DNA from 3 places in the Pseudoalteromonas sp. T1lg24 genome. Region 2 is predicted to be linked to each of the others. Evidence: predicted binding sites of a transcription regulator. Region 2 holds the regulator's gene; each other region holds the start of a gene.

Region 1 (7,601 bases), on a different contig from region 2:
GGCATGCCTGATAGTAGTTTTTTACCGCCTTCACGAATGTTGGTATAAAAGCTACCTGACAGAATACGCGCGAAGTGGTTGTTGAGCGCACCTACGTTTTCTGAAATCGACATTTCGTTGTCGTTTAGAATAACCAGCATATCGGGATTTAAGTCACCGGCGTGGTTCATTGCCTCAAATGCCATACCCGCAGTAATCGCACCATCACCAATAACGGCAACGACTTTACGGTCTTGGCCTTCTTTTTCAGACGCCAGCGCCATACCAAGTGCCGCCGAGATTGAGGTACTTGAATGGCCTACGCTAAAGGTATCGTATTCACTTTCTTCACGGAAAGGGAATGGGTGCAAACCATCTTTTTGGCGAATGGTATGCATTTGCTCACGGCGACCAGTTAAGATTTTATGTGGATATGCCTGATGGCCAACATCCCATATCAAACGGTCAAATGGTGTGTTATATACGTAATGCAACGCCACAGTTAGCTCAACGGTGCCAAGACCTGAGGCGAGGTGCCCACTACTTTGTGATACCGAGTTAAGTAAGTACTCTCTCAGTTCATCGCTTAGCTCAGCCAAGTTTTGCTGCGGTATTTCGCGCAGTTGCTCTGGCGTATTCGCTAAGCTTAATAATGGATACTTGCTACTATCAAATGTCATGATGTTTTAAATTCTATCCTAAAAATGAGTCGCCAATTTATTGTTATCGCTTATTTGGCGTACTAGGGATCAGTGATCTCTAGCAATTATATATTCTGCAATCGCTTTGAGTCGACCTGTATCGGCATCTATTTCAGACAAAGCGTTAATTGCTTGGTTCACAAGATTTCGCGCTTTATCTTTCGCGCCTTCAATGCCCAGTAAAGCAGGGTAGGTTGCTTTGTTGGCTTCGATGTCTGACCCTTGTGGTTTACCTAAAGTGTGCGTATCACCTTCAACATCAAGAATGTCGTCTTGAACTTGGAATGCAAGGCCAATTGCTTCAGCATAGCGTGCTAGTGCCGCAATTTCTAATTCGTTGGCATTACCGGCAAGAGCGCCCATCTTAATTGCCGATTTAAGCAGTGCACCGGTTTTTAATTTATGTACTTGCTCAAGTTGAGTTAGGGTAATTACCGAATCGGTTGCCGCAATATCAAGTGCTTGTCCGCCGCACATACCTAATAATCCAGACGCATTTGCTAACGTGTTTACGATTTTTAGCTGGTTGTTAACAGTAGTGCCATTGAATTGTGATTCAGTAATGGTTTCAAATGCTAAACACTGTAATGCATCGCCCACTAAAATAGCAGTCGCTTCATCGTAGGCAATATGGCATGTTGGTCTGCCGCGGCGCAGTTCATCATCATCCATCGCTGGCAGGTCATCGTGCACTAACGAATAGCTATGAATACACTCAATTGCGCATGCAATTCGGTCTAGGTCGGCGTTGTCGGCGTTAAATAATTCACCTGTTAGGTAAACCAAAATCGGTCGTAAACGTTTTCCACCATTTAATAAACTGTAGCGACATGCGGCTACGAGTTTTTCATCCGTGTGATGTGACGCTGGGGTCAGCGCACTCAAATTTTCTTCAATGCGCGGCAAATACGCAGAGATTATAGAGTCGACAGAATTCAATTGAACGCCTATTGGTTAAAATCCACAAGTTGGGCATTGTCATTTTGCCCATCAAGATTTGCACTTTTTGTTGTGCTTGCTCAAGCTTTTGTGATGAAGCTGAGGCGAGGGCAATACCACGCTCAAATTGCTTTAACGCTGTTTCGAGAGGCAAATCACCGTGTTCCATTTCAGTTACAATTGTTGAAAGTTCTGAAATGGCTTCTTCGAAGCTTAAATTTTCAGGCTTTTTGCTCGCCATAAGTTACCTGCCACGCAAAGTAAAAAAGAATTGGCTAATTTTATGGTTATTGCCGCGCTAATTCAATTTAACTTGCTAAATATCCTAACGAATGTGCTTTAACGCTTTGTTTTACTCCTATTTGAGCTAAATTAATTTGTTAAAGGTTGGGTTAGAGCGCATAAATTTGTCATAAATGCAGCTAAACTTTATTACTATCAGTATCTAGCAGTATTAAGGTGATTCTGTCTGGGGCTGATATCATGTCAGTGTTTTTATTGAAAGCTAAGTTGATGTATGCAAAATAAATTACTAATACTTTGCTAGCGCTTGCCGATAAATAAAAGTAAATTATTATAATAGTTACGGTATCTTGTCTTCACGCAAGCATATTGAGCCTCAAATTTAAAACCCAAACTTGGTTTATAAGTATTACAACTGGGAGTCAAAGTGGATTTAGCAACGGTTATAGGCATTGTCGGTGCAATCGGTTTCATTGTGATGGCAATGGTCATGGGTGGTGATATTGGCATGTTTGTCGATGTGCCCTCAGTACTCATTGTATTTTGTGGTTCATTATTTGTTGTACTCTCTAACTACACTATGGGGCAATTTTTTGGCATAGGTAAAGTCGCTGGTAAGGCCTTTATGTTTAAAATTGAAGCGCCAGAAGAACTTATCGAAAAATCAGTAGAGCTGGCAGACGCTGCCCGTAAAGGCGGCTTTTTAGCACTAGAAGAAGCTGATATTCCTAACCCTTTTATGCGTAAAGGCATTGATATGTTAGTGGATGGTCATGACGCTGATGTAGTGCGTGCCACATTGCAAAAAGATATTAGTTTAACCACAACTCGTCATGAGGCTGGTGCTGGATTATTTAAAGCATTGGGTGATGTTGCGCCTGCGATGGGCATGATTGGTACCTTGATTGGTCTGGTAGCCATGTTATCGAACATGGATGACCCAAAAGCTATCGGTCCAGCAATGGCGGTTGCCTTACTTACAACACTTTATGGTGCATTCCTTGCGAACGTAATCGCCATTCCAATTCAAGCTAAATTAGAAAACCGCAAAGACGAAGAGCAACTCAATCAGCGCTTAATTTTAGACGCTATTTTAGGTATTCAAGATGGCCAAAATCCAAAAGTGATCGAAGGTATTTTGAAAAACTATTTAGCAGAGTCTAAACGCCAAGTGGATACTGAGGGGTAGACGATGTCGGACGAAGCAGAAGAGTGTAAATGCCCGCCCCCCGGATTACCGGCGTGGATGGGCACCTTTGCTGATTTAATGTCGCTATTAATGTGCTTCTTTGTATTGTTATTAGCTTTCTCAGAAATGGATGTACTGAAGTTTAAGCAGATTGCAGGCTCGATGAAGTTTGCATTTGGTGTACAAAATAAGATTGAAGTTAAAGACATTCCCAAAGGTACTAGCGTTATTGCGATGGAGTTTCGTCCAGGTAAGCCCGACCCAACGCCGATAGAAACAATTCAGCAGCAAACCGTTGAGATGACTCAGCAAATGCTTGAATTTCAAGCCGGTGAAGAAGACAGTGCAGGCGGCAGACAAGAGCAACGCGGTAATCGCCGAGGTGGCGAATCGGCAAGTACCTCTAAACAAACCGCCAGCGAAGCGCAGCAAGAAAAAACCAACGAGCTACTTAAAAAAATCGCGCAGCAGCTGGAACAACAAATTATTGATGGCGCAATTGAATTAGAATCGCTCGGTCAGCAAATTGTGATCCGTATTCGGGAAAATGGCTCATTTCCGTCGGGTAGTGCATTTTTACAGCCACAGTTTAAGCCGATTATTCAAGAAATAGCGGCATTACTAAATGATGTGCCCGGCGAAATTACGGTATCGGGTCATACCGATGATTTTCAAGTAAGCAACGAGCTTTACACTAATAATTGGGATCTTTCTGCTAAGCGAGCCGTTGCGGTAGCTACGGAAATGCAAAAAGTACCGTCGTTTGACAAAGGTCGCATGGTGGTAATTGGTCGAGCAGATACTAGGCCGTTAGAGCCGAATGTTGATGAAGAGTCGCGTCGCCGTAACCGCCGGGTTGAAATATCGATTATGCAAGGTAAAGCAAAAGAATCGACACCAATTGATTTACAGTCAAATTAGACCACAAAGACCAACGTTTTCAATAAAAAACCCCGCAGCTGCGGGGTTTTTTTATGGTTATTTTTTATTAGAAGCGATACGTGATTGAGCCACCAAATGTGCGTGGGTCAACAACCGCGGCATAACCGTCAGGGAAACGACGACCTGCTGGTTCGTAAACCGTAACCGCTTCTTCGTCAGCTAAGTTATTGATAAACGCATTGATGATCCAGTTTTCAAGCTCGTAGTTAAGCGAGACACGCGCTACCGTGTAATCGCCTGCGATGCGCTCTTCTGTATTTGATATTTCACCGTAATAATCATCAACAAATGACACGGATGCTTTGGCCGATAAGGCATCGGTAAACCAATAACTTGCGCCTAAGTTGGCTGTAATGCCCGGTGCCGAACTGAGTTCGTTGCCATTAATGCTTTCGTATTGTGGGCTATCATCTTTTATTTCTGAGTTCATTATGCCAAGACCTGCGTTTAAGCGAAGATCTTGCGTTACCATCGCGCTGATTTCGGCTTCTAAACCGTATGTAACGACCGAGTCGATATTTGCAATACGGCGCTTTAAATTAGTTGCTTGATAATCTGAATAGTCATTGTAGAAAAGGTTAGCGCTTACGTTAATATTGCCATTATTTAGGCTAGAGCGAATTCCTGTTTCAAAGGTATTAACCGATTCAGAATCATAATAATAGTATTCACCCGCAAACCAATCGAGTGCGCCGCCTGCTGAGTTATAGCCTTTACGCGCGCTCACTGTTGCTGTTGTCGTATCTGAAATGGCATATTGCAGTACCAGTTTTGGCAGAGTAATGGTGTTGTCTTGGTCAAGTACCGATAGCTCATTCTCAAAATAATCGCGATACTGTGATTCTTTTTCCACACGACCGCCTGCAATCAGGGTAAAGTCATCAGCAAAAACATAACTTACTTCACCATAAATGGCTTTTGAGTCACTTTCATCATGGCCATGATAAATTGAGCCGCCAACACTCTCATAATCTTGTTCACGCTCAAAATAGGCTAAACCAACAAAACCATAAAGCGCATCATTGTTTAAACCAAAGCGCATCTTGCCATCGATAGTAAGGTTTTGTTCTTCGGTTGTTAGTGTTTGCTGGCGCGTAATGTCTGGGTCATAACTATCAAAGCCCCATTGATAATCCATGCCCGCAATTAATAGATCAAATGCAATATTGTTTGATGCTTTATAGTCAAACTTAGCGCTTACCGTTGTGCTGTCTGTATCCATGTAACGTTGACCTGTAGGAATATAATCCCAAGGATTAGCAGCTTTAAAATATTTACGGCCGGTATCGCCTTTTTCACGGTTATCTGAAATGGTTAACAATGCCGAAAAATCTTCTAATGCTGATGGTTCCCACAGTAATTTTGCTTTTAGTCGTGTTGTTTTTAATTCATCTAAGTCAAATGTTGGATTGTGGCTTTCATAAATTACACTGTTATCGTACGATTCACCGCTCAGTAACTGGCCTGTAAAACGAAACGCAAGTTGGTCGTCGATTAATGGACCAGAAGCCATAACTGACGTATCGATATATTGATCTTGGTTGCGATAGCCAACACGTGCTGCGCCTTCCCAATCGTAGCTAGGATCTTTGGTTTTAATGTAAATTAAGCCGCCTAAGCTGTTACGGCCATTACTGGTAGATTGCGGACCACGAAATACTTCAATTTGTTCAACGTCCCAAATACCACTATCACCCGTTAAATCAGCCATAAAGGGTTCGGCAACGCCGTCAATTAATGTTGAAACGCGCGCACGAGCCCCGCCGGTTACGCCATTAAAGCCACTTGCTGAGCCGTTACCAGATACACCTCGAATGTCAGGCACTGCACCAGTTAATGTAACCACATTTGGAATTTCAGATACCGCCTGACTGACCGTAATGTTTTGTATTGAACGCAGCGTTTCTTCGGTGATAACAGACACACTCGATGCAGTGTCTTTTAAGGTGCGGTCGGCTTTTTCACCAATCACAATAATTTTTTCGATTGATTCTAATTCTTGCTCATCTTCTGCAATGGTGAAACCGGAATACAAACTTGCTGAAATAACTAACGTAAGGGTACTAAGTTTAAAACTAGCAATTGACTTTGCTGTAGGCATTTGTGGGATTTCCTTTGTAAGATATTAATAGTATTATGAATGCGGATTGAATTCTAAATGCAAATAATTATCATATCAATTTAAATTTATTTAATTTTTAAACTAGTTTAACGGGGCGTTTAATGAGTTATTTTATTGTATTGCCTGCAACAATCATGTTGTTTGCAGTTGGCTTGTTGTATTTATCAAATAAACATCAGTTGCTACGTGTTAAACCGCTTACAAAAAAATTGCGCCCAATCGCCTATCTTATGTTGCTACTTGCTTTTGTGCTAATGGCAGCTAAATACGCTGTTAGTGCCTCGATATTTATCGGTCTGATGGTGACTATGCTGTGTGTGATTGTTTTGCCATTGATGGCGCTATTTTTAAAGGGGAATAAAACGTGAGTGAACAACTAAGTCGGCAGCAAAATAAGATTCAGCCTGACTGGTGGTCAAAAACACTGGCGGGCGTGGTATTGGGGCTTTTCTTAAGTTATGGGCTGGTAGCACTTTTTGCATGGTTTGGCCCTGATAATCTGACAACAAGCTTATCAAACGAGCGCGCATTGTGGCGTGTGCAATTTAATATGTGGTTAATTACGCCAATTTGGTTGTGTGTTATTGCCTTTGTGTACTTATTTAAAAGTGGCAAAGTCGCTTGGCTTAAACTAGGCCTAGCGAATGTGTTTGTTTATAGCGTTTGGGTATTACTAAGGAGTACGCTATGAAAGTAAGAAGTGATATTTTAAGGGTTTATCAAAACGTTCATACATGGACGGGCATTATTGCAGGGCTGTTTTTATTTATTGGCTTTTTTGCTGGCAGCATTACCATGTTTCGAATGGCCATTGATGATTGGGCCACGCCACCAAGTGTAAAGCTTGAACAAGTTGAGTTTTCAAAAATTGAATCGGCACTGCCAAAGCTTTTAGCGCAGCACGAGCAAGCACAAAAAGAACTCACCATACGTTTTGATGAGGCCTATTCGCCATTTCAATGGTATAGCCAAGGTCAAGGCCGCGGTTTACGGCTTGATGACAAAGTGGTTAATGCCAGTGTTGACCAAAATGGCGAGATAATCACACAAGATGCCAATGTAAATGAGCTTTCGGCACTGGTTGATATGCTGCATAGAACAGGCGGTATTTTAGGCGATGTAGCGGGGCACCATATCCTCGGTGAGTTTATAATGGGATTCGCTGCGTTTTTATATTTTGTTGCCTTAGTGTCTGGGGTGATTTTTTTACTGCCTACATTAACTAAAAGCTTTTTCGCACTGCGCACAAAAAAAGGGGCGAGCCGCTTTTGGCTTGACACCCATAATTTAGTAGGCATCGCGAGTTTACCTTTTCATATCATTATTGCATTCACTGTGGTGGTGTTTGCGTTTCACGATTTTTTGTATGCAGGGCTTTCAAAAGTATATGGCGATAAGCCAATGTTTCCATCTGATCCGCCAAGCAAGGTTGAATATTCCTTGGCTGAATTACCGACTTTATCAGATTACATAAATAAGGCTAAGG
Region 2 (7,601 bases):
TTTGTTGTTCTTGTTGTATTGTCGTTTCAGGCGATTCATCATGTTCTACAGGTGTGCCAAACACGGTTAACATATGAATCAGGCTATCCTCGACTTCGCGGACAAGCTCGATTACGCGTCGAATAACTTGACCTGTGAGGTCCTGATAACCCTGGGCCATGAGCACTTCTGTCATTAATGCATTTAATTTATCAGAATTTGTTTTTGCTTCGTCCATAAAGCCGTTTAGCTCATGACATAACACTTTAAACTCACCAACTTTAAGATCTCGCGACATTAATTTGTCCCATTTGGGCTTAATATTGTTGAGACCTGTTTGCAAGTTATCGGCAATAGGCAGCGATGCTTCAACGGCGTCCATCGTTGTATTCGCAGCTTGCTCTGTCATTTCCATAACATAATTGAGACGTTCTTTTGCGTCAGGAATAGACTCAGTTGTTAACGCCGATAAAGTGGTATCAAGTTGAAAATTTTTCAATGAATCATGCAGTTGACGAGTTAGTTTGCCTACCTCACCAAATAATTCATCTTGCTCAATTGCCGTAACTTGCTTTAGCAGCTCTTGCGCTTGTTGTTGCTCATCGTTTTCAAGAAACGCAACTAGCTGCTTAGCTTGTTCTAAGGTAATTTGAGGCGCAGCACTTGCTGACATAAACCTCTCCTTCCCGTTAGCCTAAACGCTCAAAAACTTTATCAAGCTTTGTTTTAAGCGTTGCTGCTGTAAATGGTTTAACGATATAACCGTTTACACCTGCTTGCGCTGCAGCAATGATCTGCTCTTTTTTGGCTTCCGCAGTTACCATTAGTACCGGTATGTGTTTTAGACTGTCATCCGCGCGAATCGCGCGCAGCAAATCTATACCTTGCATACCTGGCATATTCCAATCCGTAACTACAAAGTCAAACTCTTGGTTTTGCAGCATTGGTAGCGCAGTGCTACCGTCGTCTGCTTCTTGCACGTTTGTGAAACCAAGATCTCTTAACAGGTTTTTAATGATTCTTCTCATCGTTGAAAAGTCGTCAACTACAAGAATTTTCATGTTTTTATCCAAAATATCCTCCAGTGAGGTATGCACCTAATTGTTTACTTACTACTTTTATTCTATATCCAGTCATGGACTTTTGCTTTAAGGCGCACCATGGCCTGACTATGTATTTGGCTCACTCTTGATTCACTCACTTCAAGAATTAGCCCAATTTCTTTTAAATTCATTTCATCATTGTAGTAAAGTGACAGCACTAACGCTTCTCTTTCTGGCAAAGTTTGTATTGCCTCTACTAACGCTTTATTAAATTTATCCTGTTGAATATCAACTAATGGATTTTGTTCTTTATTGCCGAGCCCTGCGTCGATGACATCTTCATCAACACCGAGATCTTCAATGCCGATAATTTTACCATTGCTTATATCCCTTAGAATATGATGGTACTCATCTAACGTAATATCAAGTTTTTCAGCTACTTCACTGTCTTTTGGTTCACGTCCGAGTGATGATTCTAGCTGATTGATGACTGCGGCGACTTCACGGGCGTTTTTATGTACTGAGCGAGGTACCCAGTCTCCTTTACGCGTTTCATCAATTATTGCACCGCGAATCCGAATACCCGCATAGGTTTCAAAGCTCGCACCTTTACTGCCATCAAAGTTCTTAGCAGCCTCAATGAGTCCTATCATGCCCGCCTGAATGAGGTCTTCGACAATAACGCTCGCCGGCAGACGCGCTAAAATATGGTAGGCAATGCGTTTAACCAACGGCGTATGCTGTTCGACAAGTTGCGATAATTGATTTTGATTAGCATAGGCAGCGGTTCTTTTCATAGGCGTTCCTAATTACTAACCAGTTTCTCAATGAAAAACTCTAGGTGTCCTGACGGCTGATTTGGAATTGGCCAGCTCGCCGCTTTAGTTGCAAGTGCTTTGAACGCAATTGCTGCAGGCGATTTTGGAAATACGTCAACAATGGTTTTTTGTTTACGAATCGCTTTTCGAATATTTTCATCAAATGGAACTGTTGCGACTAGCTCAAGCGATACATCTAAAAAGCGGTCAGTTACTTTTGATAATTTTGCGAAAAGCTCTTGGCCTTCTTTTAAGCTGCGTACCATGTTCGCAACTATTTTAAATTTGTACACACCGTGCTCACGGCTTAACACTTTAATCAGTGCGTAAGCATCGGTTATTGATGTTGGTTCATCACACACAACAACAAGCACATCTTGTGAAGCGCGAGAGAAACTAAGCACCATATCTGAAATACCGGCCGCAGTGTCAACGACTAGTACATCATAGTGTGAGTCTAATTCGCCAAAAGCGCGAATTAGGCCAGCGTGTTCAGATGGTGTTAATTCCACCATGTTTTGAGAGCCAGATGTCGCAGGTACAATTTTCATACCATACGGCCCTTCAACTAAGATATCTTCGAGGTCACATTCACCTGAAAGCACGTGAGAAAGGTTACGCTCTACACGCAAACCCAGCATTACATCACAGTTTGCTAAACCCAAATCGGCATCGAGTACCAGTACTTTTTGGCCTTGCTGAGCCATGGCGATTGCCATGTTTAGAGAGACATTGGTTTTACCAACTCCCCCTTTACCTCCAGTTACCGCAATTACTTTTACAGCCTTGTTGTTGTTTTTCATTTTCCGCAGGCCACTAGCTTGATCTAATTCTGGGTTAATCATACATTCCTACTGCTTGATGCGCCATGCTTGATGCACGTCTTGCTTGCGCGTTTGTTCGTTTTGCATACAACTGCTGAGCTTTGCTGACCAATTTTTCCGCATTTGCCACACGAATGTCCTCTGGTACACGCTGCCCATTGGTAAGATAGCCTATTGGCAGACGATTTTGAATGGCTACACTGATAATTTCACCTAAACTTAGACATTCATCAAGTTTTGTGAAGATACAACCACTTAACTGTACCTGTTTGAACTGTTTAATCGCCTCTTGCTGTACTTCAAGCTGTGCTGTTGAACTTAACACAAGGTAACTGCGAATATCTACTCGGCTATTGCGCATTAAGGTGTTAAGTTGCTCAGTCAAACGTATATCTCGTTGGCTCATTCCTGCTGTATCAATTAATACTAGACGCTTATTTCTTAAATGATAAAGAATTTCAGTGAGTTCTTCTGCATTTTTAACTTGCTTTACTGGGCAGCCAATAATACGACCATAAGTCGATAATTGCTCATATGCGCCAATACGATAAGTATCTGTTGTGATTAGCGCGATATTGTTGGCGCCAAATTTTTGTGCGCCAAGTGCAGCTAGCTTGGCCACGGTCGTGGTTTTGCCAACGCCCGTAGGACCAACTAAGGCATATACACCACCACGACGCAAAATTTCGTTATTCGCCGTGTATAGTTGTTTGCTCAGCATATTAAGCGTTTCTTGCCACGCTTGACGCGGTGCAACGTCATCTGGAATAAAACACGCGAGCTGGTCCGCTACTGCCTCACTGATACCCATACCTTTCAAACGGTCGAGTAAAAGAGCACGAGTTGGGTCACGGCGCGCCATATCTTCATTCATTAAGCCAGAAAGTTGGTGCTCAAGTAACTGTCTGATCGAAGCCATTTCATCACGCATCGCTTGCATTTCATCAAGCGACTGAGCTTGGTTGCCATAACTGCTTTGTTGCTTTGGCTTAGCAAAGCTATCGAGGGCATCTTGCTGTGTCGATGTGAGTGAATCATCGTCATCAAACCAATTACGAGGCTGCTTTGGCTCAGGTGCTTTATCAAATTGAGGTGATTTTTTCGCTTGGCGCTCAAGTAATGCCGATAAACTGTCTGCTACCGCAGCTTGTTTTTCAGGGGTCGCTGTTTGTGGTTTTGGCTTAACAAAATTATTACTAAAACGAGGCTTTTCTTCACTTAACTTAGGCGCTGCAGGTGCAGCTTGAACTGACTTTTCATAATCAACAGCTGCCACAATTTCAACACCATCAGCCATGCGCTTATTTGACATGATAACTGCATCAGGACCTAGCTCATGCTTTACTTCATTCAACGCGCTGCGCATATCTTTAGCAAAAAAACGTTTAATTTTCATGTGACACCTCGTCTCTACTTATCACTGTTGACCGACTGAGCAAACAATTTTGATCTGTTTTTCTTCAGGTACTTCCTGATATGACATCACGCGCAAACCCGGTAGGCTGTGTTTCACAAATCGCGATAACACGCTGCGCAACATACCTGATGTCAACAGTATTGAAGGTTCACCCGCCATTTCCTGGTTTTGATGCGCATCGCCGAGAGAGTTTTGTAGTCTTTCTGCGAGCCCTGGCTCAATGCCAGCACCTTCGTCACCTGCACTTTGAAGGGACTGATGCAACATCTGTTCCAACTCAGGCGCCAATGTTATGACAGGGATTTCTGGCGCATTGCCAGCAACGTCTTGAACGATTAATCGACGTAGTGAAATTCTAACTGCAGCGGTTAGTACGTCTGGGTCTTGGCTACGAGGGCCGTACTCAACGAGGGTTTGAACAATCGAACGCATATCGCGAATTGGCACACCTTCATTAAGTAAGTTTTGCAGTACTTTTACAATTGTAGTGAGCGGTAAAATATCGGGTACTAAGCCTTCAATTAAACGCGGATGCGACTTGGCAAGCATATCAAGTAAGTTTTGTACTTCTTCATGGCCCAATAACAAAGCTGCGTTATTGTGTAATAACTGAGAAATATGTGTTGCAACCACAGTTGCAGCATCAACCACGGTATAGCCAAGTGATTGTGCTTCGTCTTTTTGTTCTGGTGCGATCCAAACTGCATCTAAGCCAAATGCAGGGTCTTTGGTCGCAACTCCTTTTACTTCACCAAATACTTGACCTGGGTTAATCGCCAATTCGTTATTGTGTTTTAATTCACCGTTGCCACTAGAAACCCCCATTAATGTGATGCGGTATTCGTTCGGATCTAGCTCTAAATTGTCTCGAATATGAACCGGCGGCACTAAAAAGCCAAGCTCTTGAGATAACTTTTTACGTACCCCTTTAATGCGACTCAGTAATTCACCACCTTGTGCTTGGTCGACAAGTGGAATTAAACGGTAACCAACCTCTAAGCCAATTACGTCCACTTGTTGTACATCATCCCAACCCAACTCTTTTTGTTCAATTTGCGCTTGCTCTTGGCCTGGTGAACCGCCTTTTGCAACTTGTTTGGACTCTTCTTCTGCTTTTTGCGTTTTAATGCGCTGATTCACATAAGCTACACCGCCAATTAAAAAGCCTAATCCCAAGAACGCAACTTTCGGCATGCCTGGCACTAACCCCATTACAATCAAAATACCTGCTGCGATATAAAGGGCTTTATCATTGCCTAATTGGGCATGAAATTGCTCGCCCATGTTTTGCGATTCATTTTGACGCGTTACCACAATCGCGGTACCAATAGATAAAAGTAGCGATGGTAATTGAGCAACAAGGCCATCACCTATCGTAAGTAGCGTATATACTTCCATTGCACGACTAAACGGTAAATCGTGCTGGATCATGCCAATAAATAAACCACCAATAATATTGATAACAAGAATGATAATGCCGGCAATAGCATCCCCTTTTACAAACTTACTGGCACCATCCATTGAACCGTAGAAGTCTGCTTCACGAGTTACTTCGGTGCGGCGCTCTCGCGCTTGTTCCGCGGTTATAAAGCCTGCATTTAAGTCTGCATCAATCGCCATTTGTTTACCTGGCATTGCATCTAAGGTGAAACGTGCAGACACTTCTGAAATACGGCCTGCACCTTTGGTAATTACCACAAAGTTAATAATAATTAGAATCAAAAATACAACTAAACCAACAGCATAGTTACCGCCGATCACAACTGAGCCAAATGCTTCAATTACCTTACCCGCTGCATCGCCGCCCTCGTGACCTTCAAGCAACACGACTCGGGTACTGGCTACATTCAGCGCAAGGCGTAAGATAGTGGCTATTAGCAAAACGGTTGGGAAAATACCGAAATCGAGAGGCTTCAAGGTATACAAGGTAATAAGTAGAACGACCAGCGATAACGCTATGTTAAAAGAGAACAGTATATCGAGTAAAAACGCAGGCATTGGCAATACAACCATACCGAGCGCAGCAAGCACAAGAATAGGTGTACCTATACCTTTCAGGTAATCCGATTTATTTGCGTTTAGTTGATTTAATGTGGCCTTGAAGTCCATACAGCAGCTATTCAATATATTGACACTGGTATAGCTAAAGCAAATACCGTTCCAACAAGAAAAGTAGCGATAACTTACTGTTTAGTATTTGAAATCTTCAGGTATTGGTAGCTCTTTAGCGAGTTTTTCTGGGCGTTTACCACGCCCTTTATTAAACTGTTTTAATTGGAAAACATAAGCAAGTACTTGTGCCACCGCAACGAACAATTGCTCCGGAATTTGCTGACCCACTTTACCGGTGTGGAACAATGAACGTGCCAATGCGGGCGATTCGACAATCGGTACGTCAAAGCGATCTGCTATTTTTCTAATTTGCAGCGCTATTTGGTCACCACCGATAGCAATAACCATAGGAGCGCCGGCTTTAGCGGTATCATATTTAAGTGCAACAGCGTAGTGAGTTGGGTTTGTAACTACCACATCGGCATCTGGCACATCTTGCATCATTCTGCGCTGCGACATTTCTCGCTGGGTACGACGAATGCGGGCTTTGATTTGAGGATCACCTTCGCTGTTTTTGTATTCATCTTTAACCTCTTGCAAGGTCATTTTTAGCTGTTCGTTATGATTCCACTTTTGAAATGGTGCATCAATTGACGCTATAACGATTAGCGTCATCGCCAGGGCAAAAAACATCCACGCCAAGATCCACAATGCGTGTTCAATATTACCAGGCACAGCCTCTAAGCTCAGGGTAAGAATTTCGGGGAAATAGCCTTTGATTAAGTAAACAGCAACCGTTGCAATCAGGCCAAACTTTAATAATGCTTTAACTAATTCAATGGCGGCTTGTTTACCGAACATGCGGGCAAAGCCTTTGAGAGGTGACATTTTACTCGCTTTAGGTGCAGCTGCTTGCCAACTAAAATTAAAACCACCTAAAAATGTATTGCCAATTACACCTGCAACCAATAAGCACAACACAAACATTGTCATGCCATACCAAAGTTCACTTGCAACTTCACCCCACACCGAGAACATCTTGGTCGTGTCATAGACTTCATTACGATTTAGCGAAAGCAAACGCCCCATCACATTATATAAGCCTACAGCGATGTCTTTACCAAACAGTAAAAAGCTCACCGCAGCAGCAATCAAAACAAATGTGGTGCCCGTTTCTTTTGAGCGTGCTACCTGTCCTTTTTTCGCTGCGTCTTGCAGCTTTTTGGGGGTGGGTTCTTCGGTGCGTTCTTGATCTGAGCCTTCAGCCATATCCGTTCCTTACACCTGACAACCAACAAGATCGCACATTAGCTCAACCATTTTTAGCCATTGAAATTCAAATTGCGCAGTAAAGTTAGTCATTGTTGCCCAAATAATGACAAGGCCCGCAAGCAATGTAAACGGGAAACCTATAGTAAATATATTAAGTTGCGGCGCGGCACGAGTCATCACACCAAATGAGAAGTTG
Region 3 (7,601 bases), 130 kb from region 2:
CCTTGACCCAAACCATTAATTTGACCAGTTAAACGGTTTGAAATTTGTAGACCAGCCGCATCATCTTTCGCACCATTAATACGCAAACCAGACGATAATCGCTGGAAAGATGTATCTAGACCAGATTCAGACTTACTTAACTGTCTTTGAGCATTTAATGAGCTCACATTTGTATTTACATATAAAGCCATAATTGCCTCCGCTTTATTAACTTAAGCGTTCAATAATTAAGTACCCCTACTCAATAATTGAACCCAATTTAGAATCCTAATTTAGGTGTTCTAACTGGAGTATCGACTTCTGAACAAAAAGCTTTAGCTTTTTTTAAAATATTTTTTCAGGCATAAAAAAACCTCCATAAAGGAGGTTTTTTTATATGGCTTATTATTAGCCTTGTAATAAGCTCAATGCAGCCTGCGGACGCTGATTCGCCTGACCTAAAATAGTCTGGCTTGCCTGTTGAAGGATTTGCGCACGAGTCAATGATGCCGTTTCTTTCGCAAAATCTGCATCTTTAATACGTGATTTAGCGGCACTTAGGTTTTCAGCAATATTTGATTGGTTTCGAATTGTCGATTGGAAACGGTTTTGCACCGCACCAAGCTCAGAGCGCTTTTTGTCGACAACAGCGATCAGCGAATCCATGCCCGCCATTACCATTTGTGCGCCAACCTGAGTCGATACAGAGATACCTGTCTCGGTATAAACGCTGGCGAATGTATCTGTCGCTGTGTAATCAGAGTCAAGCGATGAAGGTACTGCTTGTTGAACTGAATCAATTAATGCGCCATCGGAAGCTGCGCCATGTAACGGTTTACCTGTAACAGCAGATGCAATACTTGCAATACCTGATAGCGTAAAGCCCCCATTCGCCGTCAGAGAATTGGCACCATTATCGGTTGTACCAACCTCTTTCATACTAAAACCAATTACCTGCACTGCATCAGCGCCTACTTGGAAACTAGCTTCATATGAACCGTCAAGCAAATTCTGACCACCAAACGTTGTATCTGAAGCTACACGGTTAACCTCATCCATTAATTGACGAATTTCTTCTTGCAGAGCAAGACGATCTTCATCTGTATTTGAGCCATTAGCCGCCTGTTGAGAAAGTGTCCTTACTCGCTGAAACATAGTGGTAAGTTCTTCCATCGCGCCTTCAGCGGTTTGAGCTAGTGAAATGCCATCATTTGCATTTCGATTACCTTGCTCTAAACCCATTATTTGTGATTGTAATCGATCTGAAATCTGTAGACCTGCCGCATCGTCTGCAGCACTGTTAATACGTAGGCCTGAAGACAAACGTTTAAATGCGGTGTCCAAATCCCCCCCAGAGCGTTCTAGTTGTCTCTGGGCATTTAGTGAGCTTACATTTGTATTTACATATAAAGCCATAACCTTACTCTCTCTATCTCTTTTTATATTGGTTAGATATAAATAACCCGATAAACACAGTGCAACGCACTTCTTGCAACATTGCCTCTAGGGTTTAGGAAAATATTTGCCTTTAGGTATGCTAAGCGGCAAAAGTATTCCGAATTTTCCTACATATCTTGTTCGAATAAATTTAATTCAATATCTATGCCATAAAAGATAAAAACAAAAAAAGGTTCCATTGTTGGAACCTTTTAAAAAGAGAATACGAAAGTAAGGGTGAAATATAGCGACGTCAAAAAACTTGTTTTATAATTGGTACTATATTTGCTTAATCAATTTAGTACGAGAGACCTTAGGGTTTCTTATACTTACTTGTTTGGATGTTTTATAGCAGTTGCCTCCGCTTTAAATATCCGTTTCTAATGCCCTTATCTACTACCCCATTTGATAAGGGCATTTCTCTTAAATTACCCTAGTAGACTCAATGCCGCCTGTGGACGCTGGTTAGCTTGGCTCAAGATTGTTTGACTTGCTTGCTGTAAAATCTGGTTACGCGTTAATGCCGCTGTTTCTTGCGCAAAGTCTGCATCTTTAATACGAGATTTAGCTGCACTTAAATTTTCACCAATATTCGACTGGTTACGAATAGTTGATTGGAATCGGTTTTGTACCGCACCAAGCTCTGAACGCTTTTTATCAACTACTGCTATTAGCGCATCCATACCAGCCATAACTTGCTGCGCATTCGCTTGTGTTGATACTGAAATACCTGTTTCAGTAAATACTGTCGCAAATGTACCTGACGCATCGTAATCAGAGTCGATTGATGACAATACTGATTGTTGAGATGTACCAATTAAAGCACCATCCGACGACGCACCGTGTAGAGTTTTACCTGTTACAGTTGACGCAGCTCCTGCGATACCTGAAAGTGTGAAACCGCCGTTTGCCGTTAAGCTATTACCCGCAGCTGTTCCGCCTACACTCTTCATACTAAAGCCGATAGTTTGTACAGCATCTGCACCCACCTGGAAACTCGCTTCATATGAACCGTCAAGTAAGTTAGTACCACCAAACGTTGTATCAGACGCAACACGATTTACTTCATCCATCAATTGACGGATTTCTTCTTGCAGCGCTAGACGGTCTTCATCAGTATTTGAACCGTTTGATGCTTGTTGTGAAAGTGTACGTACACGCTGGAACATAGTTGTAATTTCTTCCATCGCACCTTCAGCAGTTTGCGCCAAAGAGATACCGTCATTTGCATTTCGGTTACCTTGGCTTAAACCTTGAATTTGTGACTCTAAACGGTCTGAAATTTGTAAACCTGCTGCATCGTCAGCTGCGCTGTTGATACGAAGGCCTGATGATAAACGCTGAAAAGATGTGTCTAGTGCGTTACCAGAGTTACTTAACTGACGTTGTGCATTTAATGAACTAACATTTGTATTTACATAAAGTGCCATGACTCATTCTCCCGAAGTAAAATTTACTTACTTTCAATTTCTCTTTTAAAGAGAGTTACTTTTTAATTTGTATCTCTCTAAGTTACTTTCGTTATCGGGAGGAATAAAAATTCCTTTAGTTTATTTTTTAATTTTTTTAAATTAAAACAAATACTTGAAGTGAATTTAAAAAGCGGGTTATTAACTATATCGACTGTGACTTAATAAACTTTAGCGGTATACGTAGTATTTGTATCAAAATAGTTAAAAACACATTAAAAAAGCGAGGAAAAACCTCGCTTCAAATCAGGAAAAATTATTTTCCTATCGAATATAATCAAATAATGATAGCTGCGTTAAGCGGCCAAATGTTGCCTGTGAAGCCTGCAACGCTGTCTCTTCTTTTGTTAATTCAGAAATTGCCGCTGCCATATCTAATTCAATTAAATTTGCTTTAGACTCTTTGTGATTAATATTGATATCAGTTGTCGAATCAAGCAACCTCTCTGCAACTTTCAAGCGGCCTCCCAAGTTTGCCTGGGTGATCGATATTTGGTTTTGCGCATTAGTTAACCCAGTGATCCCATCTGCTAAAAATTCCCTGTAGGCATCATTGGACAATCCGGGGGTGGTTAAACCGGTAATTAACTCTTCTAAAGTATTCAACATGTTTTTCTTTTCCGGCGGTGCTAAAGAAAAATCTGCCGTACCCGGTGCTGCACCAGAAAGATCTATTTCCATACCCTGGAAATTTATTGCCTCGCCATTATAGTTACCTGATGCTACTGGCGTACCGCCAAGTGTTATTGCATAAGTGTCAGGCGCACCAGCAGTTACGGTCACTTGTAAATCATTATTTGCAGGAACAAGAGGATCATAATTAGCTTTGTGATATGCATCGAACTGAGCTTGCTCTTTGACAATAACAGATCCAGCTGTGATACCGCCACCTACCGTGGGAGTATTTGTATTAACGTTTAGTCGTGCGTCCACTTTTTCAAACGCATCAATACCATTATCACTAGATCGCAAGGTTATACCAACCGCCAATTGCATCTCATGATTTCCTTGGTCACCTTGATAATCATAAGAGCCTGTTGCACCGTTGTAGGAATACGTTTGCACATTATCCTGAAAACCTGAAAAGATAAACTTTCCATCTTCAGATTTTGAATTCATTAAATCATACAGTGTTGCTTGAATAGACTTCATTTCTTCAGCAATCGTTGCTCTGTCTTGCTCTGTAAGCGCGCCATTACCGGCCTGAACCGTCAATTGATAACCTCGCTGTAAAGAGGTTTTAATATTTTGTAATACACTTTCTTCAGTTTTTAGTTTGCTCGTCAGATAACTATTGTTCTTTTGAAACTGTTCATTTATATTAATGCGTTCACTAAAGAGTAACGCTTGAGCAGATGCGGCGGGATCGTCAGACGGTGTTAGAATACGCGTTTGGGTCGAAACCTTTTCTTGTGCAATCGCAACCTTCTGCTGATTATCTAAAATTTTATCAAGGTTGTTTTGATACATAATGTTATTTGATAAACGCATTAGATTTACCTCGCTGCATTCAATATGGTGTCGAAAACCGTTCTGGCGGTCGATAAAATTTGTGCAGCTGCAGAATACGACTGCTGAAATCTCAACAAGTTTGCAGCTTCTTCATCCAAATTAACGCCTGAAATAGACTCGTACCAGGCATTTGATTGATTAGCTAACGCTTCAAAGGCTACTTGATTCGTTTTAGCAGACGAAGTTCTGATACCAACATCAGTAATTAAGTTACCGTAAGCCTCATTCAATGTCGTTAGATTGTCGCCACCAGCCGATGTTTCAATATTTGCTCTGACTAGTTCTTTATCTTGCAGTCCTGCCAACATTAAACCATTTCGATTGTCATCAAAACCGTTTGTGTTAAATTCCACCGTGAATGAATCACCAGTATTTGGCGCGCCTTCTAAACTAAAATCAAAACCATAGGTATTGTAAGGGGCCCCAGCTTGATTTAACACATTGTCATATGGTGGCGTTAGTACCACAGTTGTTGTAACAGCTGGAGTGCCATCCGTTATATCAAACTCATTTGGGTTGGCTGTTTTTGTAATAGTAATAGGGCCATTGGTTAAAGACGGAGGCGGACCTGCTGTAAAACCTGCAGCCGTTGTATCCGTGACTGTACCACCTGAAATACTGCCTGTACCTTGGTTATTAATATTACTATTTGTTCGGATCGGCGATGCTAACGCCAAATCTTCTGGTCTGTTCGTCGCTAATTGAATATTTGTTGACGCCTCTGAATTAAGTTTTAACTCAAACTTATCTCCCACAGCAGCACCAGCAGTAAGGTTTATTTCTAAACCATATAAAAAGCCACCAGCACTACCCGCATTAGCTACGCCGCCAGCTACTGTTGCTACAATTGGCGTACCAACGGGGTCGCCATATTTATCAAGTGCAGAAACTGTTATTTGGTTTGCCGCAGTGTATTCAATTAGAAAATCAGAAGCAGGAATTTCGCTACCGTGTCCTGCTTCAACAGTACCGGTAACTTGTGCCGTACCTGTATTTGCTGCATATGCGTATGCACCTGCACTAGGAATCGTGAACAAATCACCGCCTAATTCACCATCCGCATCCAGTCCTAATCTATTTTGTTGGTTAAATGCATCTGCCATTGCCAAACTTAATTGACCTAGTTTGTTTTGTGATGGAATCAAAATATCTTCGCGATATGCCAATAGCCCACCTATTTTACCTTTCAACAAACTTGTATCTACTTCAAGCGGTATTGCCTTACCTGAGTCCACATCTAATTTTAAATCTTTAAAATTGGGGTCTGGATCGCCGGAGAGTGAAAATAAATTAAACGCGCCATCTTCCATTACAACAGCTTCACCTGTGCCCATAAACACCAGCTTTTCACCATTTGGACCATCTAGCGTTTCAATATCTATGTACTCAGCCAACTCTTTAATGGCCAAGTCACGTTGGTTAATAGTACTGTTTAGAGCACTGCCATCAGGGCCTGAAGAACCCGATGCAATAGCAAGATTAAGTTCGCTGATTTTATTGATCAGTCCATTTGCTTCATCGGTATAGATTTCAAGTTGATCATTCACAATGGTTTTTTGGTCAAACACTATGCCAGAAAGCCGACCCAATTGATCGATATACCCTTGTGCATCATTAAAAAATAAATTGCGGCTCACCGATGATGATGGCTGATTCAATGTCTCTTGTAGTGAGCTAAAAAGTGAATTAATGCTAGTAGACAAACTATTAGATTCTTCAGCAAACAAACTGTCAACGCGGGCGGACTCATCAACAAACTGGTTAAAGAAAGCAAGATTAGACACATCGCGATTTAATTGTTGTTGCGCAAAGTCATTCACTAAGCGGAAAGTTTGCCCAAGTCCAACTTGGTTATCGAACAGTGTTCTATGTTCTGTGCGCTCTCGAACATAACCTTCGGTATTGACGTTGGTAATGTTTTTACTGGTAGTTTGCAGTAACTCTGAGCTTGCACGTACACCTGAGTTTGCAATATTAAGTAGATTAAAAGACATTAGTTAGTGCCTCCTAAACTTGTTATCGAACTTTTCATCATATCGTTTACATTTATTCCTGAAGCGACAGCGTTGAGTGCTTGCGTAAATTCACTGCGCTTTAGCACATCTTTAATTTTGTCTGCATAATTAGGGTCAGTGGCATACCCTGCTTTTTGTAATTCATCGAGATACTGAGATGGGTCTGACGTTGTTTTCAGTGCTGATTGATAGCGTGGGTTTTGCTGTAAAAAGTTAACAAAATCATCAAAACTTTCAGCAATGCTGTTATACGCTCTAAAATTAGATTGTTTTTTAACAGCGACGCCTTGTTCAAATTCAAGCGAAGCTTTAGCAGCTTTATCACCTTGCCATGCGCGGTCAGCTTTAATATTGAAAAAATTATTTGAGCTTTGCCCATCACTCTTAGTAATCACATGTTTCCCCCAGCCTGTTTCAAGCGCTGATTGCGCCAACATGACAGCAGGACTTAACCCTATTTTTTCAGCTGCGCTTTTAGCGTGCTGCCAAAGTTCTGAAACAAACGACTGCTCATTTTCAAAGGCAGTATCCTCACCTGTTGTATTTATCTGTTCTGGTGAGTCTGAATTTGCGGTATTCAATGAAGGCTTTTGCATTGGCGCAATTTGGCTTGATGAAAACAAACTTGCAGGGGTGTATTTTCCTGGCGTTGGTGAAAGTTGCTGGACGATAATATCGGCAAGTCCTAATGCACCACTTTGTGAAAGCTCCATAGAAAGCTGCTGATCGTGCATATCACGATAAAATTTAACGCTGCTTTCATTAAACGGGCTATCTTCGTCCTCAAATGCTTCGTTGGCTTTACGCATACTTTTAAACAGCATTTGTGTAAAAATAGATTCAAACTGAGCTGCAACTTGCTTAAGCGCCTTTTTATCAGGATCGCCTTGCAGCGCTTCTTGACGTAAAGAATCTAAGTTACTCAAGTCAAAGAAACTTTGTTGATGATTTATGTTGTTACCATCCATAAGTCAGCTCTCATTCAATAAATTGGCTACGAAACACACTGATAAATCAATGCAAAAATCAAGCCAAGGAAACCAAATTAAAGCGCTAAACAAAAAAGCCCTGCAATGCAGGGCTTTAGTAACAATCTGTATACTTAAATCACGATTAGCTGGCCACTTATTGCGCCCGCCTCTTTCAGCGCTTCAAGTATTGCCATTAAATCACCTGGCGCCGCGCCGAC

The links. The regulator FliA, encoded in region 2, starts transcription of late flagellar genes. The targets are predictions, from matches to a motif close to CTAAAGNTNNNNNNNNNNNNGCCGATA.
Region 1: a site for FliA is predicted at 2,152-2,178, ahead of pomA (flagellar motor protein PomA). Genes of this name have one in related genera too.
Region 3: a site for FliA is predicted at 3,034-3,060, ahead of C2M30_RS04140 (flagellin N-terminal helical domain-containing protein). Genes of this name have one in related genera too.

Annotation. Positions count from the first base shown of each region.
Region 1 covers NZ_PQCB01000004.1:325,925-333,525, forward strand. The annotation lists gene dxs (1-deoxy-D-xylulose-5-phosphate synthase) at 1-659, opposite strand, end outside; gene ispA ((2E,6E)-farnesyl diphosphate synthase) at 729-1,586, opposite strand; gene xseB (exodeoxyribonuclease VII small subunit) at 1,573-1,860, opposite strand; gene pomA (flagellar motor protein PomA) at 2,290-3,051, shown strand; gene C2M30_RS02810 (flagellar motor protein MotB) at 3,055-3,972, shown strand; gene C2M30_RS02815 (TonB-dependent receptor) at 4,040-6,094, opposite strand; gene C2M30_RS02820 (hypothetical protein) at 6,217-6,483, shown strand; gene C2M30_RS02825 (hypothetical protein) at 6,480-6,806, shown strand; gene C2M30_RS02830 (PepSY-associated TM helix domain-containing protein) at 6,803-7,601, shown strand, end outside.
Region 2 covers NZ_PQCB01000006.1:111,164-118,764, forward strand. The annotation lists gene C2M30_RS03460 (protein phosphatase CheZ) at 1-652, opposite strand, end outside; gene cheY (chemotaxis response regulator CheY) at 669-1,052, opposite strand; gene C2M30_RS03470 (RNA polymerase sigma factor FliA) at 1,103-1,819, opposite strand; gene C2M30_RS03475 (MinD/ParA family ATP-binding protein) at 1,828-2,685, opposite strand; gene flhF (flagellar biosynthesis protein FlhF) at 2,678-4,060, opposite strand; gene flhA (flagellar biosynthesis protein FlhA) at 4,082-6,190, opposite strand; gene flhB (flagellar biosynthesis protein FlhB) at 6,272-7,402, opposite strand; gene fliR (flagellar biosynthetic protein FliR) at 7,412-7,601, opposite strand, start outside.
Region 3 covers NZ_PQCB01000006.1:242,024-249,624, forward strand. The annotation lists gene C2M30_RS04130 (flagellin N-terminal helical domain-containing protein) at 1-191, opposite strand, end outside; partial or broken gene C2M30_RS22100 (flagellin) at 388-666, opposite strand; partial or broken gene C2M30_RS22105 (flagellin N-terminal helical domain-containing protein) at 813-1,395, opposite strand; gene C2M30_RS04140 (flagellin N-terminal helical domain-containing protein) at 1,845-2,846, opposite strand; gene flgL (flagellar hook-associated protein FlgL) at 3,150-4,376, opposite strand; gene C2M30_RS04150 (FlgK family flagellar hook-associated protein) at 4,382-6,391, opposite strand; gene flgJ (flagellar assembly peptidoglycan hydrolase FlgJ) at 6,391-7,380, opposite strand; gene C2M30_RS04160 (flagellar basal body P-ring protein FlgI) at 7,515-7,601, opposite strand, start outside.